DNA from 4 places in the Megalodesulfovibrio paquesii genome. Region 1 is predicted to be linked to each of the others. Evidence: predicted binding sites of a transcription regulator. Region 1 holds the regulator's gene; each other region holds the start of a gene.
What was found. The regulator sigma-54, encoded in region 1, starts transcription at its own class of promoters, with help from an activator protein. The targets are predictions, from matches to a motif close to CTGGCACGGNNNNTGCTT.
Positions count from the first base shown of each region.

Region 2: nifH (nitrogenase iron protein) is a predicted target of sigma-54. The motif match lies at 6,288-6,305, and genes of this name have one in related genera.
Region 3: ACYQ00_RS17040 (DVU0150 family protein) is a predicted target of sigma-54. The motif match lies at 1,308-1,325, and genes of this name have one in related genera.
Region 4: ACYQ00_RS06020 (VgrG-related protein) is a predicted target of sigma-54. The motif match lies at 4,809-4,826, and genes of this name have one in related genera.

Region 1 is NZ_BAAIGQ010000005.1:1,006,749-1,014,692, forward strand. It holds gene pyrG (CTP synthase) at 1-310, shown strand, start outside; gene ACYQ00_RS11135 (KdsC family phosphatase) at 355-894, shown strand; gene rpoN (RNA polymerase factor sigma-54) at 1,102-2,532, shown strand; gene hpf (ribosome hibernation-promoting factor, HPF/YfiA family) at 2,591-3,151, shown strand; gene ACYQ00_RS11150 (PTS sugar transporter subunit IIA) at 3,170-3,619, shown strand; gene rapZ (RNase adapter RapZ) at 3,616-4,578, shown strand; gene ACYQ00_RS11160 (PTS sugar transporter subunit IIA) at 4,662-5,111, shown strand; gene ACYQ00_RS11165 (PTS sugar transporter subunit IIB) at 5,123-5,593, shown strand; gene ACYQ00_RS11170 (PTS sugar transporter subunit IIC) at 5,732-6,451, shown strand; gene ACYQ00_RS11175 (manganese-dependent inorganic pyrophosphatase) at 6,546-7,463, shown strand; gene ACYQ00_RS11180 (YnfA family protein) at 7,633-7,944, shown strand, end outside.
Region 2 is NZ_BAAIGQ010000006.1:360,428-368,371, reverse strand. It holds gene ACYQ00_RS14520 ((2Fe-2S) ferredoxin domain-containing protein) at 1-111, opposite strand, end outside; gene ACYQ00_RS14515 (NifB/NifX family molybdenum-iron cluster-binding protein) at 153-1,364, opposite strand; gene ACYQ00_RS14510 (nitrogenase component 1) at 1,479-2,864, opposite strand; gene nifD (nitrogenase molybdenum-iron protein alpha chain) at 2,893-4,560, opposite strand; gene ACYQ00_RS14500 (P-II family nitrogen regulator) at 4,615-4,995, opposite strand; gene ACYQ00_RS14495 (P-II family nitrogen regulator) at 4,997-5,353, opposite strand; gene nifH (nitrogenase iron protein) at 5,409-6,233, opposite strand; gene ACYQ00_RS14485 (DNA-methyltransferase) at 6,548-7,477, shown strand; gene ACYQ00_RS14480 (hypothetical protein) at 7,485-7,944, opposite strand, start outside.
Region 3 is NZ_BAAIGQ010000007.1:135,912-143,855, forward strand. It holds gene ACYQ00_RS17035 (sulfite exporter TauE/SafE family protein) at 1-921, opposite strand, end outside; gene ACYQ00_RS17040 (DVU0150 family protein) at 955-1,251, opposite strand; gene ACYQ00_RS17045 (sigma 54-interacting transcriptional regulator) at 1,646-4,186, shown strand; gene ACYQ00_RS17050 (CinA family protein) at 4,223-4,735, shown strand; gene thpR (RNA 2',3'-cyclic phosphodiesterase) at 4,739-5,338, shown strand; gene ACYQ00_RS17060 (hypothetical protein) at 5,410-5,913, opposite strand; gene ACYQ00_RS17065 (universal stress protein) at 6,187-6,639, shown strand; gene hisC (histidinol-phosphate transaminase) at 6,799-7,944, shown strand, end outside.
Region 4 is NZ_BAAIGQ010000004.1:764,310-772,253, forward strand. It holds gene recQ (DNA helicase RecQ) at 1-1,788, shown strand, start outside; gene ACYQ00_RS06010 (tautomerase family protein) at 1,871-2,251, opposite strand; gene topA (type I DNA topoisomerase) at 2,409-4,682, opposite strand; gene ACYQ00_RS06020 (VgrG-related protein) at 4,980-6,290, shown strand; gene ACYQ00_RS06025 (hypothetical protein) at 6,468-6,983, shown strand; gene ACYQ00_RS06030 (adenylate/guanylate cyclase domain-containing protein) at 7,074-7,944, opposite strand, start outside.

The DNA.
Region 1 (7,944 bases):
TTCCCCGGACACCAAGGCCCACGAGGCGTACAAAAAGGACGAAATCCAGGAACGCCACCGCCACCGCTACGAATTCAATCAAACTTACAAGGACATGTGCGAGGAGATGGGGCTGGTGTTCTCCGGCCTGTCCCCGGACAAGCAGCTGGTGGAAATTGTGGAGTTGCCTGACCACCCCTGGTTCCTGGGCTGCCAGTTCCACCCGGAATTCCAGTCCGGCCCCATGCGCCCGCATCCGTTGTTCCGCGAATTCATCAAGGCTGCCAAGGTGTTACAGGGGAGTATCGCCACGAGGAGCAACCAGGCGTGAGGCCGCCCCGCCGCCCGTTGCCCGCAGGCCGGGGCAATCCTGCCATCCGCCGCGCCCGGGCGTTGGGCGCGGCGCGTCATGTGCGCTTGCTGGTACTGGACGTGGACGGCGTGCTGACCGATGGCCGGCTTCTGTACAAGGAAGCCGGCCCGGCGGACAAGCTCTTCCATGCCCAGGATGGCCTGGGCATCAAGGCTGCCCAGGCCCAGGGGCTCCATGTGGCGGTCATCAGCGGGCTGGATTCTCCTGTGGTGGCCCGCCGCATGAAGGAACTCGGGGTGGAGGATTACCAACCCGGCCACCGCCACAAGGTGGGCGCCCTGCAGCTGATGCTGGACAAGCATGGCCTGGGCTGGCCCCAGGCGGCGTTTCTTGGGGATGACTGGGTGGATCTGGCGGTCATGGAGAAAGTGGGCTTGCCCATGACCGTGCCCAACTCCCAGGCGGAATGCCGGCGCCTGGCCCTCTGGACCAGCCGGCTCCCTGGCGGACACGCCGCCACGCGGGAAGCCATCCGGTTCATTCTTCAGGCCCAGGGCAAACTCAGCGCAGCGGTAAACTCTTTTCTGCATCCCCAAGTCTGAATAGAGACCAACCAGCGCAAATTCAACGGGAAAAATATTAAACTTCCGCTTGACACCGCTGGAATCAACATTGCATGCCGCCACGTCTTGCAAGGGGCGTGCTTCTGTGGCACTACTCAAACCCGTCCAGGATGTTAGCCTGCGAAACACAGCTGCATTTTCTTGTCAATCTTGTTAATTTTTTAGCGAACGGAGCACTACGGACACATGGCCCTGGAACTCAGACAGTCCCTCAAGCTGAGCCAGCAGTTGGTGATGACTCCCCAGCTGCAGCAGGCCATTAAACTGTTGCAGCTCTCCCGGATCGAGCTGCTAGAGACGGTCCAGCAGGAATTGCTGGAAAACCCCTTCCTGGAAGAGTCCCTTCAGGAAACCGCCCCCGAACCCTCCTTTCAGGATGCCAGTCCCGCCGGCCAGGAGCGCGACGCCGTGACTGAGCGCGACATGCTCAAAAGTGCGGACTGGGAGGATTACATCGGGGATTTTGCCTCCACCACGCGGCAGATGAACCAGCGCGAGGTGGAAATCCCCGAAGACGGCCTCTCCTTTGAGGCCCGGCTCACCTCCAGCCACAGCCTGGAAGGGCACCTGGAGTGGCAGCTGCGGCTTTCCGGTGCCACCCCGCGTGAGCTGGAAATCGCCGACGCCATCATCGGCAATCTCGGTTCCTCGGGCTATCTGCAGGCCTCGGCTGAAGAGCTGGCCGCCATGACCAGCGGCACGGTGGATGAGGTGGAGGCCGTGCTGCACAAGGTCCAGCGGCTGGACCCCGTGGGTGTGGCCGCCCGTACGCCGCAGGAATGCCTGCTCCTGCAGCTGGAGCTCTACAAGATGGATACCGACCCCATCCTGGTGGAGCTGGTCCGCGAGCATCTGGAAGATCTGGAAAAGAAACGCTACAAGCCGCTGGCGCGCAAATTTAAGATTTCCCTTGAGGAGCTGCGTGAGTACCTGGAGGTGATCCAGGGTCTGGATCCCATGCCCGGCGCCAGTTTCGGTTCGGGAGAACCCAGTTACGTCAGCCCGGACGTGTTTGTGTACAAACTGGGCGACGAATGGGTGGTGCTCCTGAACGAGGACGGCCTGCCCCGGCTGGAACTCTCCAGCGCCTATGGCGACCTGCCCTCCCGCGGCAGTGATAAGGAGCGGGATTATCTGCAGGAAAAGATGCGTTCGGCCCAGTGGCTCATGAAGAGCCTCTACCAACGCCAGCGCACGCTTTTCAAGGTGGCGGAAAGCGTGGTCAAACACCAGCGCGAGTTCTTCGAGCATGGAGTGACGCAGCTCAAGCCGTTGATTCTCAAGGACATCGCCGAAGATATCGGCATGCACGAATCCACGGTCTCCCGCATCACCACCAGCAAATACATGGCCACCCCCCACGGCACCTTTGAGTTGAAATTCTTCTTCAACAGCGCCCTGGAGCTGGATGACGGCACCCAGGTGGGCTCGGAAAGCGTTAAAGCGCTTATCAAAAAGCACATCGACGCCGAGGACCCCAAGTCCCCGCTTTCTGACGAGCGCATTGCAGAAATTCTCAAAGACACGTTGCATGTCAACATCGCTCGCCGTACAGTGGCCAAATACCGTATGGCCCTGGACATTCCCTCCTCCTCCAAGCGACGGGAAATGTTCTGATCCACAAACCCCGCCCGACGCATTACGCGGCGCGGCGGCGCACCTCACGGGAGCGCCTATGCAGATTACCTTTACCTTCAAGAATTTCGAACCGTCCGAGCACCTGAAGCAATACGCCCAGCGCCGATTCGAAAAACTCACCAAATTTCTGGAACGCACCGACGCCTCCGCGGAGCTGCAAGTGGCCATGAGCGTGGAAAAGCAGCGCCACATGGCCGAAGTGAAGCTTGTGGGCGACGGCCTGCACCTCTCGGCCTCCGAATCCAGCGAGGACATGTACCAGACCGTGGACCTCGTGCTGGACAAACTGGATGCCCAGATGCGCAAGCACCGGGAAAAGGGCAAGGACAAGCGCAAGGGTGGCGATGTGGCCCTCGATGGCCGCACCGTGCGCACGGAAGTCTTCCAGCTCACGCCCACGCCCTCTGGCGGCCGGGAGCGCAGCATCGTCGATTCCGATCATTTCCAGCCCAAACCCATGAACGTGGAAGAAGCTGCCGAGCAGCTCGAAACCTCCCAGGAACAGTTCCTGGTGTTCCTGGATGCTGAAACCAGCCGCGTCAATGTCCTGTACCGCCGCAAAAATGGCGACTACGGCCTCATCGACCCCGGCATGTAGGGAGTTTGGTCAAGCGGTATGAAACTGGAGGAATTCCTCGACCCGCGGCTGGTGCTGCCCGACCTGCACGCCACGGCCAAGCCGGCTGTGCTGCAGGAGCTCATCGCCCCCGTGGCGGAGACCATGCCCGGCTTTGATGCCAAAAAAGCCCTGCAGGTGCTTTTGGAACGCGAATACCTGGGCACCACCGGCATCGGAGACGGCATTGCCATCCCTCACGGCAAGCTGGCGGACCTGGACAAGATTGTCCTTGTGGTCGGTCGCAGCAAGGAAGGCGTGGACTTCGAGGCCCTGGACCTCAAGCGCTGCTCCATCTTCTTTCTGGTGCTGGCGCCGGAACAGGTGGCAGGCATGCATTTGCGCATCCTGGCCCACATCTCCCGGCTGCTGAAAGACGATGCCTTCCGGCGTGATTTTCTGAGCGCGCCGGACAAGGAGAGCCTGTGGAAACTGCTGGCGAGAACTTGAGCGCAGAGGCGTCCTCAGCCGCGCCGGGCTTGTTCCCGGCCACCTCCGCCTTTCCGGTGATGGTGGTCTGCGGACTGTCCGGCGCTGGAAAATCCACGGCCCTGGGCGTGTTTGAAGACCTGCGCTTCTTCACCGTGGACGGTATCCCGCCCAGTCTGGCTCCCAAGCTGGTGCAGCTCTTTGCCGGCGAATCCCGCCGCAAGTTCCAGGGGCTGGCCCTGGGGGTGGATGTGCGCACGGCCGACGACGCCGCCTCCGCCTGGAAACTCGTCCTCCAAGAAATCAAGGACCTGGGGGCCACCCCCCAGGTCCTCTTTCTTGAGGCACGCACTCCGGTGCTCATGCGCCGCTATGCCGCCACCCGCCGCCCGCACCCCATGGTCCAGCTGGTCCAGATGGGTCAGCCGCAGGAGGGCGAAGGCAGCTGCAGTGTGGGGCTTGAAGAAGCCATTGCACTCGAAAAACAGGCCTTGCTGCCCCTGCGCAATCTGGCCGATCTGGTGGTGGACACCACCGACCATTCCGTGCACGATCTGCGGCGTGTCATCAAGGACAAATGGGGCGCCCTGGGGCAAACGGGCAAGGGCCTCTCCATCCACCTGATCACCTTTGGCTTCAAATACGGCCCCCCCCTGGAGGCCGACCTGGTCTTTGACCTGCGCTTCCTTCCGAACCCGTATTTTGTGGAGGCCTTGCGTCCGCTGACAGGGCAGGATCCCGCCATTGTGGACTATGTGCTCGGCAAGGATCCTGGAAAGACCTTCCTGAACAAGCTCAAGGAATTTCTCCTCTACCTCATGCCCCTGTACGACGGCGAGGGGCGGTATCGCGTCACCGTGGCCATTGGGTGCACTGGCGGCAGGCACCGTTCCGTGGCCGTTACGGAAGCGATTTTCGCAACGTTCAAGGCCGCCGGCTATCCGGTATCCATGGAACACCGGCACATGGCCCTGGGCTAGCTGCGCCCGCCACGCTGCCAGGGCGTGGCCCAGGCCCGGCCGATACCCCCCAGGCAAGGCCGACAAATCAAGGACGGGGAGGCATGGCACACGATTCCCAATCCCAGCCCCGCACAGGCGTGGTGGTGGTGACCCACGCAGACTATGGCGCGCACTTGCTGCACGCAGCGGAATTCATCCTCGGCCCCCAAACCGGCTGCGCCGCTCTGTGCGTGGATAACACCCAAAGCGTTGACGCCATCGTGGACCGGCTTAAAGACGCCGTGATTCGTTGCGACGAAGGGCAGGGTGTCCTGCTGCTGACGGACATGTTCGGCGGCACTCCCACCAACCTTAGCCTCTCGCTCCTGGGGCAGGAACCGCCCATCTGCGAGCTGGAGGTGGTGACCGGCGTCAACCTGCCTATGCTGCTCAAAGCCCTTGGCGCACGCCATCTGGCCCCGGCGGCCCTGGCTGTTGAGGTCAAGAAGGCAGGCGGGCAGGGTATCGTCGTGGCAGGCGAACTCTTGCGCGCCCGAGTCAAAGGGAGTTAAGGGAGTCGGCCATGTTCTGGGTGCGCGTCGACAACCGCCTGGTTCACGGCCAGGTTATCGAAACGTGGCTGCCCCACACCGATTGCGAGGTGCTGGTGGTCTGCAACGACGCCGTGGCCGGCGACGTGCTGCAGCAGGAAATCATGACCCTGGCCATCCCCCACAGTATCGAGACCCTGTTCGTCACTGTGGCGGATCTGCCTGCAGCCATGACCCGCCTGGCGCGAAATTATGAGATGACCAACACCCTGGTCTTGTTCAACGGCTGCAGCGACGCGCGAACCGCCATGGAACACGGCTTTCGTTGCAAGGTGGTCAACATCGGCAATCTGCATTATGCTCCGGGCAAGCGCCAGCTGTTGGCTCACGTGGCTGTGTCGGAGGATGAATCCCACTGTCTGGCCTGGCTGGAACAACACGGGGTGGAGCTGGATTTCCGTTGCCTGCCCACCGAACCCGTCACCATCAAACCCATCTGGTGAGGGCCTGACCATGCAAGTGATGCCCATGTCGCCCATGACCGTCGCCTCCCTCGCCCATCATTCGCTGCCCCTGGCCGCCCTGGGCACGAGTTTTTTTTTGCCCTGACCGGGCTGGGCCGCTTCACCATCAATCTGGGCATTCTTGAGCGGCCCCTGTGTATTGCCTTCCTCTGGGGGCTGCTGTTCGGCGACATGCCGGCCGCCCTGGGGGTGGGCCTTTTTTTTGAGCTCTTCTGGCTGGATGCCATTCCCGCGGGCACGCACATTCCGCCCAACAGCGCCTTTTCCGCCACGCTGTGCCTGGGCCTGATGTCCTATTTTTCCATGACCACTCCTTCCGAGCTGCCTCTGGCCCTGGCTGTCTCCCTCCCGGCTGCAAGGATGGGGGCCCGGCTGGAAGCCTGGCGCCGTACCGCGCTCAACGCCGATTACGATCGCATGCTCCGCTGGGCCATGACCGAAGGCGGCGCAATGGGCGGACCGGAACACCCGGCAGGAGAACATGGAGCGTCTTCCGCCGCGCTTGATGTCGCCTCACCGGGGGCAGTGATCTGGCGGGCAGTCAGCAAACTGGTGCTCTTGAACCTGTTTGTGTGTTTTGGCACATTCCTCCTCATTGCACTGCTCCTGAGACAGCTGGAACTCCCGCAGCTGTTCAAGGAGATGCAACTTACCGTAACCTGGGGACATTGTTGGCTTGCGGCCGCACTGGGGGGGGCACTCTCCCTGCGGAACAAACGCGCCTATGCCGTCTTGTTCGCCTTTGTGGCTGCTTTTACGCTCTGGAGGCTCTTCCAGTGCGGAGAAGGCGGTTGTCAGTCGCTCTGGTTTGTGATAATTGGAACGAACTCCTTGTGAGTAAATCTGCACCCCTTTGAAATCACTGGACGTTTGGGCAAGTCTTCCTGGCCCGCGTCGCATGCATCGCCAACAACCTGTGAGGAGGAGAGACATGTCTGTTCTCGTGTTTGGCCACAAGAGCCCGGATACCGACACCGTCGTCAGCGCCATTGCCGTGGCGGATCTCAAGAGCAAGCTGGGTGTGGCCGCCAAGCCCGTCGCCCTGGGCAAGCTGAATCCTGAAACCGAATTCGTGCTCGGCAAGTTCGGCATCGCGGCTCCCGAAGTGGTGGAATCCGTGGCTGGCCAGAAGGTTATCGTGGTTGACACCACCGACCTGACCCAGCTCCCCGACGACATCGCCAAGGCCGAAGTGCTGGGCGTGGTGGACCACCACAAGCTCGGCAGCCTGACCACCCCCGCCCCCCTGGAAATGTGGGTCTGGCCCGTGGGCTGCACCGGCACCATCGTCAAGGCCATGTACGACTTCTTCAAGGTCGAAGTGCCGGCCAACATCGCTGGCGCCCTGCTGTGCGCCATCCTGTCCGACACGGTGATCTTCAAGTCCCCCACCTGCACCGACGCGGACAAGAAGGCTTGTGAAGAACTGGCCAAGATCTGCGGCGTGTCCGACCTGCAGGGCCTGGGCATGGAAATGTTCAAGGTCAAGTCCGCCGTGGACGGCGTTCCCGCCCGCGACCTGGTCTTCCGCGACTACAAAGACTTTGACATGAGCGGCAAGAAGGTTGGCATCGGCCAGCTGGAAGTGGTGGACCTGGCCATCCTGGACGCCCATCGCGCCGGCCTGGCTGAAGAAATCATCAAGATCAAGGCCGAAAAGGGCAACCACAGCGTCTTCCTGCTCCTCACGGACATCATCAAGGAAGGCTCCATGATGCTCATCGCCACTGACGACGCTGCCGTGGTCGAAAAGGCCTTCGGCACCAAGGCCGACAAGGAACTGTGGCTCCCCGGCGTGCTCTCCCGCAAGAAGGACGTGGTGCCTCCCTTCGAGAAGGCCTTCGCCTAGCCCGAAGTCCGCACTGTGCGTTCTGCCTTCGCTCACAGCGAGGGGTGATAGCGATCTGCCCCGCCCGGTCCTCTCCCGGGCGGGGCTTTGCATTTCCTGCCCAAAGGCCAGGACCGCTCCCTGGACAATACCGCACTCCTCCGGCACAAGGATGCAGGAGGTTTCCCCAATGCGGACGTTGCTGACGTATCTTTTGGCTGCCGCTGGCGAAATTGGCGGGTGCTTCGCCTTCTGGGCCTGGCTGCGGCTGGGTAAATCCCCATTCTGGATCGTTCCAGGCCTGCTGAGTCTGAGCGCTTTTGCCTGGCTGCTGACGCGCATCGACGCCGACTTTGCCGGTCGGGCGTATGCGGCCTATGGCGGCATCTATATTTTAAGTTCCCTTGTATGGATGTGGGCCGTGGAAGGCTCGCGGCCGGACCGCTGGGATGCCGTGGGCGCCGCGGTGTGCCTTGCCGGCGCAGCCATCATTCTGTTTGGT
Region 2 (7,944 bases), on a different contig from region 1:
TTCTTCAATGTAGCCTGCCAGGCCGGAGCTCTTTTTATGGCACACGCCCTTGGGTTCGCCCTTGGCGCGGAAGGACTGGCACAGCAGGATATGGTAGGTGGGCTTTTCCACGAGGTCTCTCCTCCACTGAACGGGGGTCGGGTTGGTGTGAGCTAGCGGGGTTGCTTGCCTTTTTTGTTCTTGATGCCAAAACTCGCCAGCACGGCCGGGACCACGTCCGTCTCTTCGGGCACCACGCGCACGGTGATGCCGTGTTCCGCGAGCACGCGCTGGGGATTGTCGCCGGCGCTGGCCACCAGGAGGATTTTGCAGTCCGCCAGGGTTTCGGCCAGTTCCTTCCAGCGGCTGTCACCGCCGCCCTTGGGCGGGGCCATCCGGGTTTCCTTGAGGGTCACCAGCCCGCCTTCGTTCTGATAGATGAGCAGGCGGCTGGCGTGGCCCAGGTGGGTATCCACCACTTCGCCGTTGCTGGTGGCCACGGCCACCAGGGGGCGCTGGGCATCGGGCATGACGATGGGCCCGGAATTGGCGCCCATGGCCATGATCTTGTTCAGGACGCTGGCGGCGGTCTCCTCGCCGAGCAGGCCTTGCGCATCGGCCCGGCAGTGGGCGCAGCATTCCATGAGGGGCAGATGCGGCCGGGCGGCCTCGCGGGCGGCGTGCATGTGGGCCTTGGTGGCGGCCTGGTGCAGACCCAGGGGCGAGGCCTGTGCCGGATGGAAGGGAACGAGCTCCAGCCCGTCCACATCCAGCTCGGCCAGCCAGGCCGCCACGGCGGCCACATGGGCGTCGTTGACGTCCGGAATCACGGTGCAGATGGCGATGACCTCCAGGCCCAGCTTTTTGCAGGCGAGAATCCCCTCGCGCTGGGCACTGATGAGCAGGGACGCACCTTCCACGCCAAAATGATTGCGCTTGCCGGGCCGCACAAAGTAGTACACCCGGGCGGCAATGGCTGGTTCCACGGCGTTTACAGCCACATAGACCTGCTCCACGCCGGCTTCCCTGAGGGACGCGGCCTGTTCCGCCAGGAGCAGACCATTGGTGGAAACGAATCGCCGCAGGGCGGGATGCGCCTGCCCGACCAGCCGCAGGGTTTCCAGGGTCTTTTCGGCATCGGCCAGGGAATCGCCCGGGCCGGCCACGCCCACGGCGCGGATGTCGTCCTTGCGGGTCAGCACTTCGTCCAGATAGGCCAGGGCCTGGGTGGGGGTGAGCAGCTGGCTGGTGACGTGCGGGCGGGACTGGTTGGCGCAGTCGAAGTTGCGGTCGCAGTATTTGCACTGGATGTTGCAACGAGCGGCCACCGGCAGGTGGAGCCTGCCGCAGAGGTGCTCTGATTCCAGAGGGGCCATGCTTTCCATATGCGTTCCTGCCGCCTCCCGAGGGTGAAGGAAGAAGGAGCGGGACCGCCCTGTGGGCCGGTAACGGGAGGAGCTGCCCGGCCGGGCGGTCCCGCTCTTGAGACGCGAGGGGTCTTAGAACACGAGCTCGAAGGTCTCGACAGGCGCGTCGCGTTCCTTGCGGCTGAGCAGCGCGTCGATCATCTTTTCGATCAGCCGCATGCCGCCGCGGTAGCCGACCGTGGGGAAGTACTGATGGCCCACGCGGTCGATGATGGGGAAGCCATGGCGGATCAGGGGGATGTCCTCGTCACGGGCAATGTACTTGGCGTAGGTGTTGCCGATGATGAGGTCGGGCTTGTCCTGCTTGATCCACTGGTGCAGCAGGAACATATCCCCGTGTTCGCGGACGTTGACCTTGTAGCCGATGTCCTTGGTCAGTTCCTCGATCTTGCCGGTGAACCGCTTGCCTGCCGGGGAGCCGGTGACGATGTGGATGGGCAGCATGTCCAGGGAGACCAGGAATTCCGTCAGGCTGACCAGCTGGTCCGGGTCGCCCACCAGGGCCACCTTCTTGCGGTAGAAGTACTGGTGGTAGTCGGAAATCATGTCCACCAGCTGACCGCGTTCAAACTCGATTTCCTTGGGCACTGCGACGCCGGCGATGACGCGCAGGGCGTCCACGTACGCGTCGGTGTAGTTCAGGCCGATGGGCAGCTCCAGGATGGAACAGGGCACCTTGTATTCGGTGTCCAGGTACCGGGCGCCGTCAGCAGAGGCCCAGAAACCCATGGCGATGGAGCCCTTGGAGTTGGAGCAGTCCTGCAGTTCGGGCACGGTGACGCCGCCGTCAGGGTACATCTTGTATTCGCCGGTGAGCGGGCCGTTGGTCACGCCGGAGGTGTCGGGGATGCAGATGGTCTTCACGCCCATGACGTTGGCCAGGCGCTTGACTTCGGCCATGTCTGCAGGCTCGACGTACCCGGGCAGGATGTTGATCTTGCCGTTGGGCTTGGTCTTGGGCTGGGCCAGACCCTTGATCATGCCCTTGACCATGTTGGCGAAGCCGGTGACATGGGAGCCGACGTACGAGGGCGTGGAGGCGCTGACCACATGCTTGCCGGCCGGGATTTTGCCTTCCTTGTCGGCCTTGTCCACGATCTGGGGCACGTCGTCGCCAATGGTTTCTGACAGACAGGTGGTATGCACGGCGATGACTTCAGGCTCGTACACCGTGAACATGTTCTGGATGGCCGCCAACAGGTTGGACTGGCCGCCAAAGACCGAGGAGCCTTCGGTAAAGGAGCTGGTGGCCGCGCTGATGGGTTCCTTGTAATGCCGGGTCAGCATGGAGCGGTGGTAGGCGCAGCAGCCCTGGGAGCCGTGGGAGTGCGGCAGGCAGCCGTGGATGCCCAGGGAGGCGTACATGGCGCCGATGGGCTGGCAGGTCTTGGCGGGGTTGATGCTCAGCGCCTGCCGTTCCACAGTTTCAACGGGGGTATGACGAAGGAGCTTGGACATGATGCTCTCCTGATATCCTGTAAGGGGCCTACGCGTCGTTCCAGGCGTAGGAGGCCACGAGTTCGGGCTTCTTCTGCCAGGGGGCCTTCATGTAGCCCCAGACCCGGGTGTTCACCAGGCGGTCGATTTCCTGGTAGAAGTTGATGGCGCCCGCGAAGCCGGCATAGGGGCCGCCGGAGTCGTAGCTGTGCAGCTGCTTCATGGGGATGCCCATCTTCTGGATGCTGAACTTTTCCTTGATGCCCGCGCAGAACACGTCCGGGCGGAACTTCTTGACCAGCTCGTCCGCCTCGTACTGGTTCAGGTCGTCAATCACGAGGGATTCGGGCTTCATGTCGGGCATCATGCCGTTGTAATCCTTGAACTCGAAGCCGCAATCTTCCAGGGCCTTCAGCTCTTCGGCCGACTTGCGGGGCTTGTAGAGTTCGGGATCCTGATGCACATCCAGTTCTTCGATGTTCCGGGAGTCGGCATCCACCTTGATGCTGGGGATGACCTTGCGGCCTTCGTAGTCGTCCCGGTGGGCGAACTCGTAGCCGGCCGCCAGGGTGGTCATGCCCATTTCCCCGAACAGGTCCTGGTAATGGTGGGCCCGGGAACCGCCGACAAAGAGCATGGCCGTCTTGCCGGTGGTGCGGGGCTTCACGTCGTTCAGCACGGTTTCCACGGCGGCCATTTCTTCGGCAATAACCTTTTCCACCCGGTCCTTGAGCTCCTGGTCGCCAAAGTATTCAGCGATCTTGCGCAGGCTCTTGCTGGAGCTTTCCGCACCGATGAAGTTCACCTTGATCCAGGGGATGCCGTACTTGATCTCCATCATTTCAGCCACGTAGTTGATGGAACGGTGGCACATGATGCAGTTCAGGTCCGCGGTGTGGGCCCGGGCGAAGTCATCATAGGTGGAGTTGCCGGAGAAGGTGGCGTTGAGGGTGATGCCGCAGCGTTCCAGCAGATCTTCGATGACGAAGGCGTCACCGCCGATGTTGTACTCGCCCAGCATGTTGATGCGGTACTTGCCTTCCACCTCCGTATTGGAGGTCCCCACCACGTGGGTGAAGATCTGGTTGTTGGCAATGTGGTGGCCGGCGGACTGGGACACACCCTTGTACCCTTCGCAGGAGAAGGCGAAGACGTTGATATCGATGCCCTGCTCGTTGAACTCGGCCTTCATGTCCCGGGCCACGGCGTTCACGTCGTCGCCGATCAGGCCCACGGGACAGGTGGCGAACACGGCCATGGCCTTGGGCTTGAAGAGGGCATAGGCCTCGCGGATGGCCGCCTTGAGCTTCTTTTCCCCGCCGAACACGATGTCGTTTTCGTTCATGTCCGTGGAAAAGGCGTACGGCATGTAGTTTTCGCTGGTCTCGGTCTCGGGGCGGGTCTGGTTGCGCCGGGTGAGCCAGGAGTAGAACCCGCAGCCGATGGGCCCGTGGGTGATGTTCACGATGTCGCGCGTGGGGCCCAGAATAACGCCCTTGCACCCGGCGTACGTGCAGCCGCGCATGGTGATGATGCCGGGAATGGTACGGACGTTGGCCTCGATGATCGGGGCGTCTTCACCCTTGAATTCGTTGAGCAGAAACTGCTTGCTCCGCTTGCGGGCCACCTTGGGCGGGTACTTCTTGAGCACCTCTTCCTTGAAGGAGGCCAGGCTCTCGGTGGTGATTTCGACTGGCTTTTTGGACTTGGTCGCCATGATGGTCGTGCTCCCTAATAAAATCTGTTGCGATCCTGGACGGTGCCGGCGGCGTTACATCTCATCGATGGCGTCGTCGCCCTTTTCACCGGTGCGCACGCGGACCGCGTCGCCCATGGGCATGACGAAGATCTTGCCATCGCCAGGCTTGCCGGTGAGGTTCACCTGCATGATGGTCTTGACCACGGTCTCCACCATGTCTTCCGGCACCACCACGGTGAGCACCCGCTTGGGATACAGGCGGCCTTTTTCGCCCAGGAGCGCAGCGGCTTCCTCGCTGCCTTCCTTCACACCATCCAGGAGGTCCTTGGGGACCAGGCCCTTGCCGCGACCCAGAGCCTCCACCGCGAAGAAGGCGCTTACACCGGCCTCCGTCAGGGCGCTCTTGGTCTGGTTCATCATGTTCATGCGGATAACCGCCATGATCTCTTTCATGTTACTTGACCTCCTCCACCACCCCAGGCTTCACTTCCTTGATGCCGGAGGAGACCGTGTACACAGAATCCACAGGGGAGACGAAGATCTTGCCGTCGCCGAAGGCGCCCTTGTCCCCGGTCCGGGCGGCGGCCATGATGGTCTTGATCACGAATTCCACGTCGGACGCGGGCACCACGCACATCAGCAGCGTTTTGGGGATTTCGTCATAGGTGATCTCGCCGATCTTGATGCCGCGCTGCTTGCCGCGGCCAGCGACGTTGAACTTGGTGACGGCGGGAAAGCCGTTGTCGAGCAGCGCAGCGAGGACGTCGTTGACTTTCTCGGGACGAACAATGGCGCGGACCATGCTGAACATTGGAGGTGCTCCTTGGAGGTTGGGATACGGTGGATGAGGTGCGTGCCGGTTCGGCCTAGTTCATGATGCCGTGCGCCACGAGCAGGGCTTCCAGTTCTTCGATGGACAGCGGATCAGGAATGACGAACATCTGGTTCTGGTCGATCTTCTTGGCCAGGGCCCGGTATTCATCGGCCTGGGGATGCTCGGGGGAGAAGTCGATGACGGTTTTGCGCATCAGTTCGGCGCGCTGCACCTGATTGTCACGAGGGACAAAGTGGATCATCTGGGTGCCAAGGCGTTCGGCCAGGGCCAGGATCAGCTTGTCTTCGTTGTCAACCTTACGGCTGTTGCAGATCAGCCCGCCCAGGCGTACGCCACCGGCGTCGGCGTACTTCACAATGCCCTTGCAGATGTTGTTGGCAGCGTACATGGCCATCATTTCGCCGGAAACGACGATGTAGATTTCCTGGGCCTTGCCTTCGCGGATGGGCATGGCGAACCCGCCGCACACCACGTCGCCCAGCACGTCGTAGAACACGTAGTCGAGCTGCTTTTCTTCCTTGAAGGCGCCCAGCTGTTCCAGCAGGTTGATGGAGGTGATGATGCCGCGGCCGGCGCAGCCAACGCCCGGTTCAGGGCCGCCGGATTCGGTGCACAGGGTGCCGGCAAAGCCTTCCAGCACGATATCTTCCAGTTCCACGTCCTCGCCTTCTTCACGCAGGGTGTCGAGCACGGTGCGCTGGCTCAGACCGCCAAGCAGCAAGCGGGTGGAGTCGGCCTTGGGGTCGCAGCCCACCACCATGACCTTTTTGCCCATTTCCGCCAGGCCAGCCACAGTGTTCTGCGTGGTGGTGGATTTGCCGATGCCGCCCTTGCCGTAGATAGCGATCTTCCTCATGACTGTTCCTCCCGTTTTGGATGTCGTTGAGGGGTGATGTCGATGGAGCGAATATGGCATTAAGCGTGCCAAACGCTGATCGGCAAATCAAATTCCATATTTTCAGGATGTTATATTATTGACTACATTTTTGTAGCACCGCTCGCCCGGCGGCACGGCTACCATTTGGTAGAATTGCCACTACCTTTTTGTATTGATAGGTATTTTCAATTGACAGGCAGGCCTTCACCCTGCCGCCGCAAGGGGGCTTCGCCTACCATCAGGGCATGCGCACCACCCTGCCCTGCCCGCTTTTTGCTACGGATTCCGGAAGTATGCACAGCACGGACAGCCTGACTGCCATGCGGATGCTCCCGGATGGTTGTGTGGATCTCATCTGCACGTCGCCCCCCTTCGCCCTGGGCTGCCCCAAGCCCTATGGGAACCCTGCCGAGGACGAGTACCTGCCCTGGTTCCGCCCCTTTGCCGTGGAGATGGCCCGTCTGCTGGCCCCAACCGGTTCGCTGGTGCTGGATGTGGGCGCGGCCTGGCAGCAGGGCCGCCCCTGCCGCAGCCTGTACCCTTACGAGGTGCTGCTCATGTGCTGTCGGGAGTTGGGCCTGCATCTGGCCCAGGAACTGACCTGGTGGAACCCCGCGACCATGGCCGCAGGCTACTGGACGAATCGCAAGAAGGAGCGTCTCAAGGATGCGGCGCACCATGTGTGGTGGCTGGCCAAAAGCCCGCGCCCCAAGGCCGACACCTCACGGGTGCTCTGGCCGTATCGCCCGCACATGCGCCATCTCCTGCGCACTGGTCGGAAGGGGCGCAAGAGCCCCAGCGGGCACGACAACCGTTACTTCCGCCGCGACAATGGCGGCGCCATTCCTCACAATCTCATTGCGCTGGCGCACGAGGGCGGGAGCTCCGCCTACCTGCGGGCCTGCCGGGCGGCAGGCATCCCGCCGCACCCGGCCCGCTTTCCCGAGGCCCTGCCGCGCTTCTTCATCCGCCTGTTGACCGATCCGGGCGATCTGGTGCTGGATCCCTTCGCCGGCTCCTGCACCACGGGGCGGGCCGCGGAGCGCCTGGGCCGACGCTGGCTCTGCCTGGAGCGCGAAGCTGCCTATCTGCAGGGCGGCATCCTGCGCTTCACGGCAGAGCCCACGGCCCACGCCACCCCTCCCCCGCCCCGCAAGCCCTACACCATCTTCCACCCCGAGGCCTCGGCCCGCGGCCCTGGCGACGCGCCCGGCCTGGAGTGAGGCGCCCTCACTTGCCCGTCCCGTTCACGCTCAGCATCCCGGCAGCGCCTTCGTCGGCCAGGGCCTGCAGGGCAAAGGAGAGATCAAGCCGGGAGGTCCCAAGGAGAGCCTTGGTCTGATCCACGTCGCGGATGGATGTCCAGCTCTGGCCATCACCGCTCAGGTACAGGCCCTTGCTGGAGATGCGGACGTAGATATCGCGATGAAAGCGCAGCTGGCCGGTCACCGGGGCCATGGTCACGGCCGGGGTGTTCACTTCCAGCCTGAGCGGCAACTGCTGGCCCTGCTCCAGCAGCAGGACCACGGGGGTATCGCTGGCAAAGGCCCGCTCCACCTCGTGCAAACGCGCCGGATTTGCCTTGAGTTCCGCCAGGGTCAGTTGCCGCGGCCCCTCTGCCTGGGTCTGTCGGCCGACGGTGGCGCAGCCTGCGAGCAGGCCCAGTACGAGACATGACAACATCAGTCGA
Region 3 (7,944 bases), on a different contig from region 1:
AGGAAGGTACTTCACCAGCAGCTTGAGCAACACGGAAATGAGGCAGCCCACTACAGCGCAACCAAAGGCAACCTTGATGCCGGTACCCTTGATGTACTTGGTGGCCACAGCGCCCACCTGCGCACCGATAGAGGCGCCAACGAGCATGATGATGGCGGCCACAAGCTCGGTACGGCCCTTGAAGGTGTACGTGCCGGCGCCGTACACGCCAGAGATCATCACTTCAAAGAGGTCGGTGCCAACGGCAACATGCGTAGGACAGCCGAGGAGGTAAATGAGGGCGGGCATGCGGATAAGGCCACCGCCGATACCAAGGATGCCAGCCAGCCAACCCGTGAAGAAGGAGACGCCAATAGGCAGCCAGGCGGAGCAGTAAATGCCGGCGACCTTGAGATGGATCATCGGCGGAATCTTGATCTTCTGCAGGGCCTTGTGCCACTGCAGTCCGTGTTCCTCACCGGAATGCTCAAGACCCTTCGCCGCGGCTTCCTTGGCCCTTTTGTTGGCCTTGGATACGTCACTGAAGACCATCCAGGCAATGAATGTCAATAAAACAATATAGAGCCATCGGACGACGGTTTCGACATTGCCCATGCGCTCCAGCCACATGACCATCTGAGCGCCAACTTCAAAGCCGGCCACCGTACCGACGATCATGATCAGGCCAAGTTTGTAGTCAACGTTGCCGAACTTGCCGTGCCGCATGGTGGAAACGAGGGACTTGCCGGCCATGTGGGCAATGTCGGTACCGATGGCGAATGCCATGGGAAACCCGAGAATGTTCAGGCCGGGCGTCACCATCCATGCGCCGCCCATGCCAAAGAACCCACCGATGATACCAACGCCCAACCCGAGAATGATGAGGCCGGGCCAAAAGATATCCACACCGGCGATGGGCATGTGTACAAAAAGCCATTCCATGATTGTATCCTCTCAAGTCTTGGGGATTTCGATTTAATGACCGGGCAGTTCTTTGGAATGCAGGTCGATGCCGATGTTGCTCATGATCAAGTCTGCGATGACCCCAAAGATGACGCCAACAGCAGGAATCAATACACATGTGAGCATGGTGAAGTAGGCATGACTGTCGTTATAAAGGTTGCCCCACCACTTCAGAATACCTTCAAGGTCTCTGGTGTCTGAAACAATAACGATAGGGGCCCCGCCGCCGCCCGCAGCCATGGCGACTGCAGGGATAAGAAGTAACGCCAGGACAGTGATAAAGCCTATGAGTTTGAACTTGCCTCGCATTGCAGCTCTCCCTTGCTTTGGTGTTCGTGATTTATTGCGCAAGCGCGGTTCTGATGAAGCAAGAACGAGGCCAGTGGAAATTTGCGTGAAAATTTGATTTGCTTGAAAAATAAAATCGTATAATTTCAATTTGTAATCAACATTCGTGTTGGTGCGGCGGTTTTGAGCAAGATATCACGCAATGTCTGAGAGTTTCGAGCAAGGTTGGTCGAGCATGTGATTGGGGTAAGCTAGTGTGGAAAACGTCGAGACTCGAGTTTTCTTGCAAGAAATTGCCGGAGTGTTTCCGGTGCGTTTGCGATACAGCGGATTTCGCGCAAGTCCATAGGCTGATTGACGCAGGCGGCTTTGCTGGATAGGAGTAGCAAAACCAGTCTGTAATAGGGAGGCTGCCGTGGGTTTTTTTGGTGATGACGCCCAGGAAGTCCGGGTAAAAGCCATGCTTGGGCAATTTCCCAAACTTAGAGCGTCGCTGTTTCGAACGCGGCTATTCCTGTATCTCGCCCCCAGCATCATGGGTATCGTTGCCGTGACTGGATGGGGAGGGTATTCGATCTCGGATTATTATATACACATTGGCGTTGAGCGTATGACTCAGGTCTTGAATCTTGCCATGGGGCATGCGCTTGAGCAGCATCTAGCCGCTTGCAGACAAGACTTGCTGCGGGCGGCGCGCCATACGCCAACGCTCGATGCCATGCGTACATTTTTGCAGGATACCGCTGCAGTTCGGGGGGCTGCTTATGCGGAGTTTGGATTTCTTCCTTTGGAAGAGCGTGATGTGATTGTGTTTGTCTCGGACGGTACAGACATAAGCCTTGTACCTCGGGATCGGGTTTCAGAGATTCGGGGAAGTCCTTTGCTCCTGTTTAATGATATCAAGGGGCTTTCGCCGGGTTCCGTTCATATTACCCCAATGCGGGAAATTGAATATCCATTTTCTGTGCCTGACAATCCCTATAAAAGACTCTCGTTGTCTACAATGCGGTTGATAACGCCATATACTAACGTTAAAGGCGAACTCGAAGGATACTTGTTTATCGGGTTGGACGTTCGCGACTTGCGGAACGCGCTTTCCTTGTTCAATTCGCCGGATTCGCCTGTTGCAGCTTTTCCGCGCAGTCCCAACATGAGAGTTGCCTATTTTTTCGATACGGAAGGCTGGATTTGCTTTCAATCTGAGGATCACACTCGCCTGGATCTTCCACTTTCCACCCATTTGGCCCGTTCCGGGATGGCCGGGAGCCTTGGCCGTCCGGAGCATCCAGGAGCATATCGCCCTTTTGCAACCCACTTGTCATATTGGAAAATGGTTGATGAAACCATGCATGGTCAAAGTGGATTGATCACCCTCAGGGGGAATGAATTACCGCCAGAAACTACCGGTGAGTATTTTCTGGCGTACACACCTGTTAATTTCGCAGGAGAATCAAATGCATCTGCACAAATTATTGGAGGTGTAGCCTATCTTGACCGAAGCAGACTCCCATTGCTCGCAGGGTATGAGCATGTGGATACTCTGCTGGTAGTGATGTTGGTCGCCATGGCTGTCACCGTTTTGGTGATATACTATGCAGGGGCTCAGGCAGCCAAGCCTCTTTATGCCTTGGCCGATGCAGTACGCTCGATGCGCTTTCAGGGTAAGCTGCAGCCATTGATGCTTGAGCTTCAAGGGTATGAGACGAGCGTTTTACGCGATGCAGTCAATCATTTGGTGAATATTGTCAACGCACAGGTGGATGAATTATGCGCCAAAGATCAGGCCATTGTTTCTGCAGGCAATAAGGAGGAAATCTCTCTTGCCAAGGAAGCACCAGATTTGGAGCAGGCGCTTGATGATAGTATGGTGCCAGGCATTGTAGGACGGGGATTGCGTATTGAGGCATTACGTTCCGAAGTGCTGAAGGCAGCCCGCGCCAATGTGGATGTACTTATTCTGGGTGAAACAGGCACGGGAAAACAGTTGGCTGCGGAAGCCGTGCACCGGCTTTCAGACAGGAGCGGAAAGCCATTTATCAGTATCAACTGCGGGGCGTTGGATGAGAATTTGCTGCTCGACACGCTTTTTGGTCATGTTAAGGGGGCGTTTACCGGTGCCAAAACAGACCGTAAAGGGGCATTTCTTGAGGCCAATGGTGGCGTGCTGTTTCTTGACGAAATTCAGGCGGCATCGCAGAAAGTCCAGCAATCCCTTTTGCGGGCCATTGCAATTCGTACCATAAAGCCCCTGGGAAGTGATGCGGAAATTCCTGTTGATGTCCGTTTGATTGCTGCGTCCAATATCGATTTGAAAGATGCAATCGAGCGGAATGAATTCAGAGAGGATTTGTATTTCCGGCTTAACGTCATCACGATTCATACACCTTCTCTTCGTGACCACCCGGAGAATATCCCTGCGTTGGCCTTCTATTATTTGAAAAAGGCTGAAAAACTGGTCACCAAAGAACGGGTCGCCTTTTCTAAAGGGGCGCTGGAAAAACTAAAGACGCATGACTGGCCTGGAAATGTTCGAGAGTTCAAAAATGTAGTCACCAGAGCTGTGGTCATGTCAGAAGGTCCAGTGATCCTGGCAGAGGATATCCTGCTTGATGTGGATGCCGCAGCTGCCGAGGCCGTGCATGGGGACTCTGAGACTGATAGCAGCGTTCGGTCTGATGCCAGTACAGCCGGAGCCCTGCCCGGCAGGGGGGCGCAAGTGACGCTGAACACCCGACAGCAGCGCGCGTGGCAACAGATTGTTGAGCGAGGAGAAATTACGAGGGCTGAATATGAACAGCTCGTCGGGGGCGGTGTGCCATCACGCACGGCTGCCTATGACTTGAAGGATTTTGTCAAGAAGGGACTGCTTATCAAAGCAGGGAGAGGACCGGCGACCAAGTATCTTGTAGCCGCTCACCTTGTAATTTGGCACGATAAGCATGATGCACCACTCTAATGATTTCATGTCACGCGCTTATCAGAGGTACTGCGCATGGATTTATTGAGTCATTCTCTGCTTGAGGCTGCCAATCTATATATTTCTCAGATTTCCGGGCAGCTCATTGCGAGACGTTTGCAGATGGGGACGGCTGAAAGTTGTACTGGTGGGCTCGTCGCAGCCTTGTGTACCTCCCGGCCAGGAAGTTCGGCGTGGTTTACGGGGGCGGTGGTGGCCTATGAAAATCGTATCAAGCAGCGCATCCTTGGTGTACAAGATCATGTATTACAGACTGTTGGCGCGGTAAGTGGGCAGTGTGTGGAGCAGATGGCGCGTGGTGCGCAACGTGCCTTGCAAGTGAGCGCGACAGTGGCCATTTCCGGAGTGGCAGGGCCGACAGGCGGCACTCCGGAGAAGCCTGTGGGCACGGTGTGGATTGCCTGGGCCGTTGATACTACCTTGAATGCAATGCAGTATCAGTTTGATGGCGACCGCGATGCAGTGCGTGCGGCTTCAGCTGTGGCGGCCCTGGCGGGCCTGGCGAAACTGCTGGATGCCTTGGGGTGAGCCATGCGGTGTTTCATTGGCTTCACACTGCCCGGGGCGTGGCAGGAACAGTTTGACACGCTTGAGAATGACTGGACCCCAAGATTTTCCAGCAGGTTGACATGGACGAAGCCGGAACAACGACATCTCACGCTTCGCTTTCTCGGCGAGATATCTGCGGAGCAGGTGCCTGCGCTGGCAACTGCACTGCCTGCGGTGCTTGCCGCTGCTGCGGTTGATGGCAGGCCGGCCACGCTGGAGATGCAACTGGCCGGGGGCGGGTATTTTCCAAATATCCAGACACCGCGAGTGGGGTGGGTCGGGATGGGCCTTGGGCGCGACGCGTTGACCAACTGCGCGGCCCGGCTGGAGGATTTTGTCGTATCTCTGGGGATTGCAAGAGAACTGCGCCCGTATTCGCCTCACGTGACCCTTTTTCGGGTCAGGGATGCCGAGCCGTGCCGGAATGATCCTTGGCGAGCCTTTGCGGAACATCTTGCCGGGGTGGACTGGCCTGTGGCCACACTGGAGCGACTGGTGTTGTGGGAGTCCCTGCTGGGGCCGGGCGCGGTGCGGCATGTGCCATTGGCCAATGCGCAGGCGGCTGCGCCGAGGAGCCCGTGAAAAAGAAGAAGGCCGGCTGCCACGCCGGCCTCTTCCCGCCAATGCTTGAAGCGTCTGGCATGCGGGGGGGGTTAAATGTAGTCCCCGCGGTTGAATTTGAAGCGCTCCGTCACCGTGAGAATCTCCAACTCGTCCACCACAGACTGCAACTCAGGATTTTCCTGCTGCAGTTCGGGGAGGGACTGCTTGAGCTGGCCAACCTGGCTGGAGATGTCCTCCAGGACGCCATAGGCGTTGCGGAGAGCACCTTGTTCAGAATCGTCCTTCAATGAAGAAGCATACGATTCCAATTGGTCCAGGACAGAGTCGAGATGTTCCATGACCGCGCGCTCAGTAAGAGGGTTTGCGTCCGCCGCTTCCGCATCTGTGGCAGACCCGACAACGTCGATGTCGGGCAGGGGGGAAGCGGTCGCCACGGCCGTGGCCTGGGAGGAGTCTTGCGAGGCGTCGGGGCTGTCGCTCTTGGCCGATTCCGTGGCCAGCATGCCGTCGAACATCCCTGTTCCAGACGACTGCCTGGCGCGTCGCAAGTCTTCCTGCCGCAAGGTCTCCAGGTGATTTGATCTGATCTTCATGCTGCACCTCGTGGCGGGTGTTTGGATTCCTTCAAGCAAGGAGCTTGCCAGAACGGCGAAAAGGTGTCAGTGCTGTAATTTCAGTAGATTGGAAAAAAGGCTCGGCATTTTTTTCCGGATGCGAAGGTTGGGCGCAACACCCGGCTGAACAGGAACGTACCGCAGAAGAAAGCAGTTGTCTAATGCCGCGCTGCTCTGGCAAGACAGAACTGTGCATGGTTTGAACCCGTTGGACACTGAGGGCAAGGCAGAACCTTGCCGAGGAGGCAACTCATGGCAACCATCAAGAAGGTGCTTTGCGCGCTGGACTTTTCGGAAATCAGTCCCAAGGTGGCGGACTACACTGCGACCATTGCCCAGCAATTCGGTGCTGAAATTGTTGCCCTGTATGCTGCGCCCTCTCTGGCGCAGTACGTGGGGTTTCATGTACCGCCCAACTCCATTGATTCTTTTGTCGGCGAAATTGTCGCCGGCGCCGAGAAGACCATGGAGGATTTTTTGAAGGAGCACTTCAAGGGTGCGCCTGTGCGGGGCAGGGTGGTCACGGGGTACGCGGCCGAAGAAATCCTGAATATTGCAGTTGAGGAAAAGGTGGACCTGATCATCATGGGCACCCACGGCCGCAAGGGCATTGACCTCATTTTGTTTGGTTCCGTTGCGGAAAAGGTGGTAAAGAGCTCCAGCATCCCGGTGCTGACCATCCGCCCCAGCGAGCCGGAAGCCTGATCGTTTCCGGCGATTCGCCAGATGCAAGGGGGAGCGGCGCCATGGGGCGGCTCCCCCGTGCTGCCTGAAGAATATGGCGAATGAACACGCCCCTTGCCTGCGAGGCGAGGAGGCGGTATGAAATTCGGATTCCAACCACTTGTAGCGAATCCAGACATCATGACATCTTCTGCTGAATCTTCCGCCGTGTTCCCCGGCAATGTCGAGGCTGACCTGCTGGAGGGGACCTTGCGCCCCCAGGTGCAGGCCTTTTCACCGTATGTTGCGGGGTTGTCCATTGCAGAAATTATGGAACGACACGGCCTTGCGCAGGTAATCAAACTGGCCAGCAACGAAAATCCCCTGGGCGCCTCGCCGGTGGTCATGCGCCGTGTGTGCGACAGCGCCGGTTCCGCGTTCCGGTACCCGCAGGCTGGCACGCCGCGGCTGCGCAAAGCCATTGCCGCCAAGCTTGGTGTGCAGCCGGAGATGATCGTGCCGGGCAACGGCTCCGACGAAATCATCGACCTGCTCATCCGTGTCCGCGCCCGGCCAGGGGATGAGCATTTTCTGGCCTTTTCGCCCTGCTTCAGCATTTATACGCTGCAGAGCGCGCTCCAGGGCGTGGAGGCCCGACAGGTGCCGTTGCGTGCGGATTTCAGCTTTCCTTTCGCTGCCTTGGCCGATCGGGCCACGGAAAAGAGCGCCCTGGCCTTTGTGACCAATCCGGACAATCCTTCCGGGCATGCGGTGCTGGCTACGGAAATCTGCCGCTTTGTGGAATCCCTGCCACAAACGTGCATCGTGGTGGTGGATGAAGCTTATGTGGATTTTGCCCTGCCCGTGGACGAATACAGCATGCTGCCGCATTTGGCCAAATATCCAAATCTGGTAATTTTAAGAACTTTTTCCAAGTGTTATGGCTTGGCGGGCTTGCGATTGGGCTATGGGGTGATGCACCCCTGGCTGGCTGCGGCGCTCATGAAGGTCCGGCTGCCCTTTAGCGTGAACCTGCTGGCCGAGGAAGCCGGTCTTGCAGCCCTGGAAGATGAGATCTTCTACACCGAGACCGTGCGCGTGGTGGTAGAAGGCCGCACCCAGCTGGCTGAAGGGCTGACGCGACTGGGATGCGCAGTGCAGCCTTCCCTGGCGAACTTTCTGCTGTTCCGCCTGCCTGCCGGATGCACGCAGACCGCACGGCAGGTGTTCGAAGCCTTGTTGGCGCGCGGGGTGATCATCCGCCCCCTGAACAGCTACAACCTGCCGGACGCCCTGCGCGTGAGCGTGGGCACGGCGGAAGAAAACTCCATGTTCCTTGCCGCCCTG
Region 4 (7,944 bases), on a different contig from region 1:
GCCGGCATGCCGGCCGGAGAACGAGCCCGGGCGCAGGAGCGTTTCATGCGCGAGGACGGCGTGGTCATGGTGGCCACGGTGGCCTTTGGCATGGGCGTGGACAAACCGGACGTGCGCTTCGTGGCCCATCTGGACCCCCCCATGAGCCTGGAAGCCTACCACCAGGAAACCGGCCGTGCCGGCCGCGACGGCCAGCCCGCCGAGGCCTGGATGGTTTACGGCCTGGAAGACATGGTCCGCCTGGGGCAGATGCTGGACAATGATTCGCCGCCCGAAGGTATCCCGCCCGAACAGCACGAACGCTTCCGACGCATTCAGCACGCCAAGCTTTCGGCCTTGTTCGGTTTTTGTGAAACCACGGGCTGCCGGCGACAGGCGCTGCTGCGGTATTTTGGCGAGAACCTGCCCGAACCCTGTGGCGCCTGCGATACCTGCCTGCACCCGCCGCAGACCATGGACGCCACGGTGCCGGCCCAGAAGGCGCTTTCCTGCGTCTTTCGCGCCGGTGGCCGGGGTGGGGCAGGGCTGTTGGTGGACGTGCTGACCGGTGTGGCCAGCAAGGCCGTGCAGGCCTGGGGCTTTCAGGAACTTTCCACCTTCGGGATCGGCGAGGAGCTGAGCAAGGCCCAGTGGACGTCACTGTACCGCCAACTCCTGGCCGCGGGCTACCTGCGCGCCACGCACAGCGAACGGGGCTTCACCAACCTGCAGTTGACGGATTCCAGCTGGGACATCCTCAAGGGCCGCACCAGCTTTGCCATGCGCTGCGACGAGGCCAGGGCCGCAAGGCGTGGCCGCTCCCGCACCGAACGTCTGGCCGCCGCCGCCTCGCCCGAAGCCGAAGCGCTCTTCGAGGCCCTGCGCGCACGCCGCCGCCAGTTTGCCGACGCGCAGGATGTTCCGGCCTACATCATCTTTCCCGATATCACGCTGTGGGAAATGGTCGCGCTGCTGCCGAAGACCGAGGCGGAATTCGCCGCCGTGCGCGGTGTGGGCGCGAACAAGGCCGCCAGATATGCCCAGGCCTTCCTGGAAATCATCCGCGAGCACCAGGGCCAGGGTGGGCCGCCTGCAAAGGGGCTGTCCCCCGCGCCGGTTTCCCCGCTGTTGCGGCCTCTGGAAGGCGTGCCCGGGGCGAAAGAGCTGTTCGGGGGGCTGGACCGCCTGCGCGAGGCCATCACCGGCAAATACGGCGAGGATCCCGGCTCCCTGTGGAGTGAAGAAACCTTGGTGGAACTGGCCCTGCATCGGCCGCGCACCCTGGCCGGGCTGGCCCTGGTCAAAGGCATCCGCCCCTTGGCCGCCCTGCTGCACGGGCCGGCCGTGCTGGAAGCCATCGCCGAATTCGATGGGCGTCAGGGCCGGCCGGTGGACGTGCAGAGCCTGGAAGAGGCGTTTCCTGATCGGGTCAGCAAACTGCAGGCCGAGGCACTGCCCGTCTCGGCAGTGGCCTCGCTGGAGCAGTTCCGCCAGCTGGGCGAGGCGGAGGCCGTGGCCGAGGCGCGGGGGCTGGCCGTGTCCACCGTGTATGCGCATCTGCTTCTGGCCGTCATGGCCGGGGAGTTGCCGGTCGAGGCCGCGGCAGGGGTGTCGCCGGCGCAATGGACGGCGCTAGAGGGGCGCTTCAAGGAAATCGCCGCCAAGGGCTTCTGGCGCCACGCACCGTATCTGCAGGGGTATCAGGCCGTGCTGGGCGAGGGGACGCGCAAGGAGCGACTGTATTTCATCCACAATGCGTTGCAGCACATCGCATGGCGGAAGGCCCAGGACGAGTCCAGGAACCAATAACAGTTATTCCAGCGGATAAACGCAAAAAAGGGAGCCGGACAGGCTCCCTTTATGTTGCGATTCTGTTGCGATCTGATTGCGATCAGGCGTACTGGGCAATGCCATTGCCAAAGGACCAGTTTTCCTTCTTCACCTCGGTCAGGCCGATCATGATGTCCTGGGGCGAGATGCCCAGGGCGGCGCTGGCGCGTTCGGCAATGGTCTTGTACAGGGCCTGCTTGAGTTCCAGCGCCCGGCCCTCGTTGAGGGTGATGTGGATGATCATCAGCTTGTCGCTGTATTGGATTCCCAGGTATTCCGGGGTGCAAAGGAAGTTCTCTTTGCTGAACTCGCGGATGGTCTGGAAGCGGTCCAGAGGCGGGATGTTGATGGTTTCCACCATGGCCTGATGGACAATATCGCCCAGGGTCTTGCGATATTCGGCGGAAGTGCCTTCCAGCATGGAAATTTGGACGAAGGGCATGCGGCCTCCTTGAAAGATGGGTGCGGATTCCCGAAACTAGCGTGAAGCAGGGGGGAAAGTCCAGGCGCAGCGCATGCGGCTCGCGGAAGCCGGGGCTGCACACGACAGCGCCGCAGGGGGCTGCGGCGCTGGAGAGAGGCTATCAGGGGCGGGTGGCTCAGCCTTCTTCCCCGCCTTCCCCACTCCCGCCGATTTCCCGGGTGTAGCGGCAGCCCTTGTTGGGGCAGGCGATGTGTTCGCCCTTGGCCTTGGTGGTCTTGCGCACCAGCACCGGGGAGTCGCAGAGCGGGCAGGGTTCGGGGATGGGCCAGTCCCAGAGGGCGAAATCGCATTTGGGGAAGGTGTTGCAGGAGTAGAACACCTTGCCGCGTTTGGAGCTTTTTTCCACCAGTTCCCCGGTGCAGCCCTCGCGGGGGCAGCGCACGCCGGTGCTGAAGGGCTCGGCATGCTTGCACTTGGGGTAGTTGGAACAGGCGATGAACCGGCTGCCGGTGCGGGACTTCTTGAGCACCAGATCGTGCCCGCAGTCCGGGCAGGTGCCCACCTTCTGCAGCTGCACGGGGGCGGCCTCCACCACGGTGATCTGCCCGTTTTCATCACGGGTGAAGTTCTTGGTGTTGGAGCAGTCCGGGTAGCCGGTGCAGGCCAGAAATGGCCCGGCCTTGCCGAATTTCACCACCATGGGCTTGCCGCACAGTTCGCAGGTAAGCCCGGTTTCCAGCCCGGCCTTCACACTCTGCATCTGCTTTTCGGCGTCCTTGAGGGTGGCGTAGAAGCCGCCGGTGAACTGCCTGAGCAGGTCCACCCAGTTGGCGTCGCCGTCGGCCACCTGATCCAGACGCTCCTCCATGCCGGCGGTGAAGTCCACGTCCATAAGCTCTTTGAAATGCTCGGCCAAGAGGTCGCTCACGGTCTCGCCAAGATCCGTGGGGGCGAAGAGTTTCTTATCCAGGCGGCAGTAGTCGCGGTCGAGCAGGGTGGAGATGATGGCGGCGTAGGTGGAGGGCCGGCCAATGCCCTTTTCTTCCAGCTCGCGGACCAGCGAGGCTTCGGAAAAGCGCGGCGGCGGCTGGGTGAACTTCTGCTCGCCATTGAGCTTGACCAGGGCCAGGGCCTGACCGGACTCCAGCTTGGGCAACTCCTGGGAGGCGGCGTCGGCCTCGCGGGTCACGGCCAGAAAGCCGGGGAAGAGCAGCCGCTCGCCCTTGGCCTTCCATTCGGTGTTGGCCGCCGTGGTCAGCACGGTGGTGTCCCAGAAGCGGGCCGCGGCCATCTGCGAAGCCACAAAGCGTTCCCAGATGAGCTTGTACAAATGATACTGGTCGCTGGGCAGTTCGCCCTTGAGGGAGTCCGGCCGGATGCTCACGTCAACGGGGCGGATGGCTTCGTGGGCGTCCTGGGCGCTGCCTTTGGTTTTGAAGTAGCGGGGCTGGGGCGGGTAGTAGTCCTGCCCGTAAGCGGCGGTGATGAACTCGCGGGCCGCGGTGCGGGCGTCGTCACTGATGCGCACGCTGTCGGTACGCATGTAGGTGATGAGCGCCATGGTGCCGCGCTCGCCCAGGTCCACGCCCTCGTACAGCCGCTGGGCCGTGCCCATGGTCTTTTTGGCCGGATAGCCCAGCCGCTGGTTGGCGGCCTGCTGCAGGGTGGAGGTGATGAAGGGCGGTGGTGGCGTGCGGGAACGCTCTTTCTCCGTGACGTCGGACACCACAAAGCTGGCGGCCTTGACGGTTTTTTCCAGGGCCTTGGCCTCGTCCTTGGAGCCGATCTTGGCCTTCTTGCCACCGATTTTGGTCAGCTCGGCGATGAACTGGGGCGCGTCAGGAGTTTGACCCGTGGCCAGCAGGGCCTTGAAGACCCAGTACTCCTCGGGCACGAAAGCCCGGCGTTCCTTTTCCCGGTCCACCACCAGCCGCAGGGCCACGCTCTGGACCCGGCCGGCGGAAATGCCACGCTTGACCTTGTTCCACAGCAGCGGGGAAATCTTGTAGCCCACCAGCCGGTCCAAAATGCGCCGGGCCTGTTGGGATTCAAAAAGTTTGGTATTGATTTCGCGTGGATGCTCCAGGGCTTCCTTGACGGCACGCGGGGTGATCTCGTTGAACTGGATGCGCTGGATGTTCGTGTTCTTGCCCTTGATGAGCTCGGCCACGTGATAGGCGATTGCCTCGCCCTCGCGGTCCGGGTCGGGGGCCAGATAGACCTGACGGGACTTGGCGGCCTGGCTTTTCAGCTTGGCCACGACTTTCTCTTTCCCTTCAATGACCTCATATTCAGGGAGAAAGTCCTTGCCTTCATCCACGCCCAGGCGGCGGGAGGGCAGGTCGCGCACATGGCCGACACTGGCCTCCACCTCATAGTTGGAACCCAGGAACTTCTTGATGGTCTTCACCTTGGCCGGTGATTCCACGATGATCAAATCTTTAGCCATGGGCAGGTAGATACGCACAGCCAACACCCTTGGCAAGGGAAGGCTCGCCCTGGTTCCCGGGCCGCACAGTGTTCCTGCAGAGAGTATATGGATGTATCCTCCTTTTATAACACTATTCTTGCTTCCATGGCGTATTCGTTGCTTACTGTGTGCGGAGTCTGCCGGATTATGGGCGAAACGAGGTCTGCGCTGGGGAGGTTCCAGCAAAGCCGCGTGCCCGGACGCCTGAGGCGTGGCGGAGGTGATACCTCATCCGGCTGTATTGACACATGTTTTATTGATTTGGAGGGACGAGTCATGATCCAGAACCTCGCCGCGCTGATGCAGACGAGAACCGGGTCCGCCGGAAATTCGGCGGATGACGCAGGCCTGCGCCGTCGGGTCACTGACGCTGTCTTCTCCAGCGGAGCCCAGAAGTCCTGGGCCGAAAACCAGGCCAGCCGCCAGGGCCTCAATTTTGCCGACAAACTCTTCGGCTACAGCCAGGCCACCACAACCTCCTCAGCCAAGGGCGACGTCATCGACGCCATCAAATCCCCCTCCACCCGGCTGGATCGCAAGGCCCTGACTGTGGTGGCCCAGCTGCAGGAAGAAGTGGGCGATAACAAATTTGCCGTACGCCGCACCGTGCAACGGCCGGACAGTGCGGAACAGCACCCGCCCAAGACGCATATTTCCAGTATTCCCAGGGATGACGCTCCCGCGCCCGCGTCCAGACGCAGCCGGACGCAAAAGCCCGAGCCCGCGCAACAGGCGGCCGGAGCCGGCGATGCCGCTGCCCCCGCCAATCCCCCAACTGCGGACAAGCCCCTGCAGTCGGCCACAGGGGCGGTGCGCGGGGCCATCCAGCGCTCGTATCGCAGCTCCCCCAGCTACGAGGCCCTGGCGCGTGAGCATCGGGAATTGTTGCAACAGAAGATTCAGGGACTGCAGGAAGAAAGCTTTCTGGAAGGCACGGAGGAGGAACAGGAGATCGGCGGGCTGGCCGCACGCTTCGAGTCCGGTCCTGAAGGCATCGCCGCCATCGGCTATGACCGCGTGGGCGGCACCTCATACGGGAAGTATCAGCTTTCCTCGCGCGCCGGCACCATGAGCCGCTTTATCACCTACCTGCGGGAAGAAGAGCCGGAATGGGCCAACAAGCTTTCCGCCAGTGGCAGCGCCAACACCCGCGGCCGTCGCGGCGCCATGCCTGACGCCTGGCGCGAAATTGCCCAGGAGAATCCGGCCCGGTTTGAGGAGCTGCAGGACGACTTCATCATGAAGACCAACTACCACCCCGCCCGGCAGGCCATCCTGGAAGCCACCAAGGTCGATATCGGCGAGTGCTCCCCGGTGTTGCAGGATGTGTTGCATTCCACAGCCGTGCAGCACGGGCCCGGCGGCGCCTCGCGCATCTTCATCAATGCCTTGCAAAAGGTGGGCGCCACCAGTGAGAATGTGGCTGAGGAACAGCTCATCGAACGGGTCTACCAGTCGCGCAAACAGAATTTCGGCTCCTCGTCCTGGCGGGTGCGCCGGGCCGTGACCGCCCGGCTGAGCACGGAAATGGATCTGGCCATCGACCTGCTCAAGCAAGGGGCCATGGTGGCGGACAAGGATGCCTGATTCGGAACTGCCAGAATTTGCGGCAGAAACATACATGCGCCAGCTTTTGCCTGCCAACCTCAGAGGCTGACGATACGAAGATGCGCGTGCAGTGACGTTAAATTGGCAAGGCGTTAGCATATCCCGTATTGAAATATGCCATGCGGAAAATATTGCCGCATGATACCCGGGAGGTGCATGATGTCTGTTGATGGTGTTTCAGCTGGATACGCCACAGGTGCCGCTGCTCAGGCCGCACGAGTCCCAGGGAAGGCCACAGCGGATGCGGCAACGTTTGCAGCATTGCTCAACAGCGCCGTGTCGGAGTCTTGTCAATCTCCTGGCGATGCCGGGGAGTTGGCATCCCCGCAAGCTGCGTCCGGGTTTAATAGCATTATAAGCGGCTATGATATAACGAACATATCCAGAAACGAGTTGCAGGAAATGCTGGGCAGCCTCTACGCCAGTGGGCAGGTGGATTTGCAGACCGTGGCTTTTGGGACCTTTGATCCGTCCCTCGCACCGGGCTGGCAGGACGGAACATCGAGCGCCCACGGCTGGATTTCGAGCAGCAACCCGGATCAGAAATTCAACTTTTTGGCCATGGTTACAACACAGGCAGAGTACAACCGGGCCGAGGGCGACCCGCGGTTCCAGCAGGGATATGATCAGATGGTGACCTTTGCGGAACGGGTCCGCAGGGCCCAATCATAACAGATCCTGGTCAGGATAGCCGCAGGGTCCGTGGAGTCAGCCAGAATTCCCGCATGTTGGCTGACGATCCTCTTTTCGTGGGCATGACACTTAGGAAACGGCCCAGCGGTGGGCCAGGACGCGGACCTGCTCCGGAGGAATCTGCCAGCCTTTGACCGGCACCTGCTGGCCCTTCACCTCTTCGCGCTCCAGGGTCCGGGACCGGGCCTGCAGGGAGGTGAAGAAGGTCTCGTTGCGCTGGCTGAGCTCCCAGGCCACGATCTGGCTGAAGAGCACGCCGTCCACCTCGCATTGTTTCTCCAGGCGGGAGGCCAGGTTGATGGCATCTCCCACAAAGGAGAGCTCCAGCTCGTCTTCGCCAATGTTCAGGACCCAGATGCGGCCGGTGTCGATGCCTACCCGCGTTCCGGTGCGGATGACCTGATTCATGCGTTCAGCCAGCCCGCCGAAGATGACGTCTCCCAGGGCCACCATCTCCACCCCGAACCGGATGGCCCGCTCAAAGGCTTCCTCCTCGGGCTGGGGATAGTTGAAGACGGCCAGCACGGAGTCGCCAATGAACTTGTCCAGCACGCCGCCGTGCTCGCGCAACAGCTCCTTGGCGCGCTTGTAGTAGCGGTACAGGTGCTCGTTGAGCAGTTCCATATCCGCCAGCTTGACCAGGTGCGAAAAGTTCTTGATGTCCGTGAAAACGATGACGGCCTTGTCCAGACTCTGGCCGAAGCGGAAGAACTCCTCCTGGCTCTTGCCGGACCGGGCAAAGGCCGAGGCCACGGGGCCGGGCATCTTGCGCACAATGGCCAGCCGGGCGGCGTTGGCCTCCAGCACGCTTTGTTCCTCATCCCGCAGGATGCGGGACACGCGGGCGCTCTGGGCGGCCCGGGCCGCATGGCTCACGGTGTGGGAGGCCACTTCTTCCGGCGAGAGATGATCCACGAGATCCGCGGTTTTGAGTTTCTCC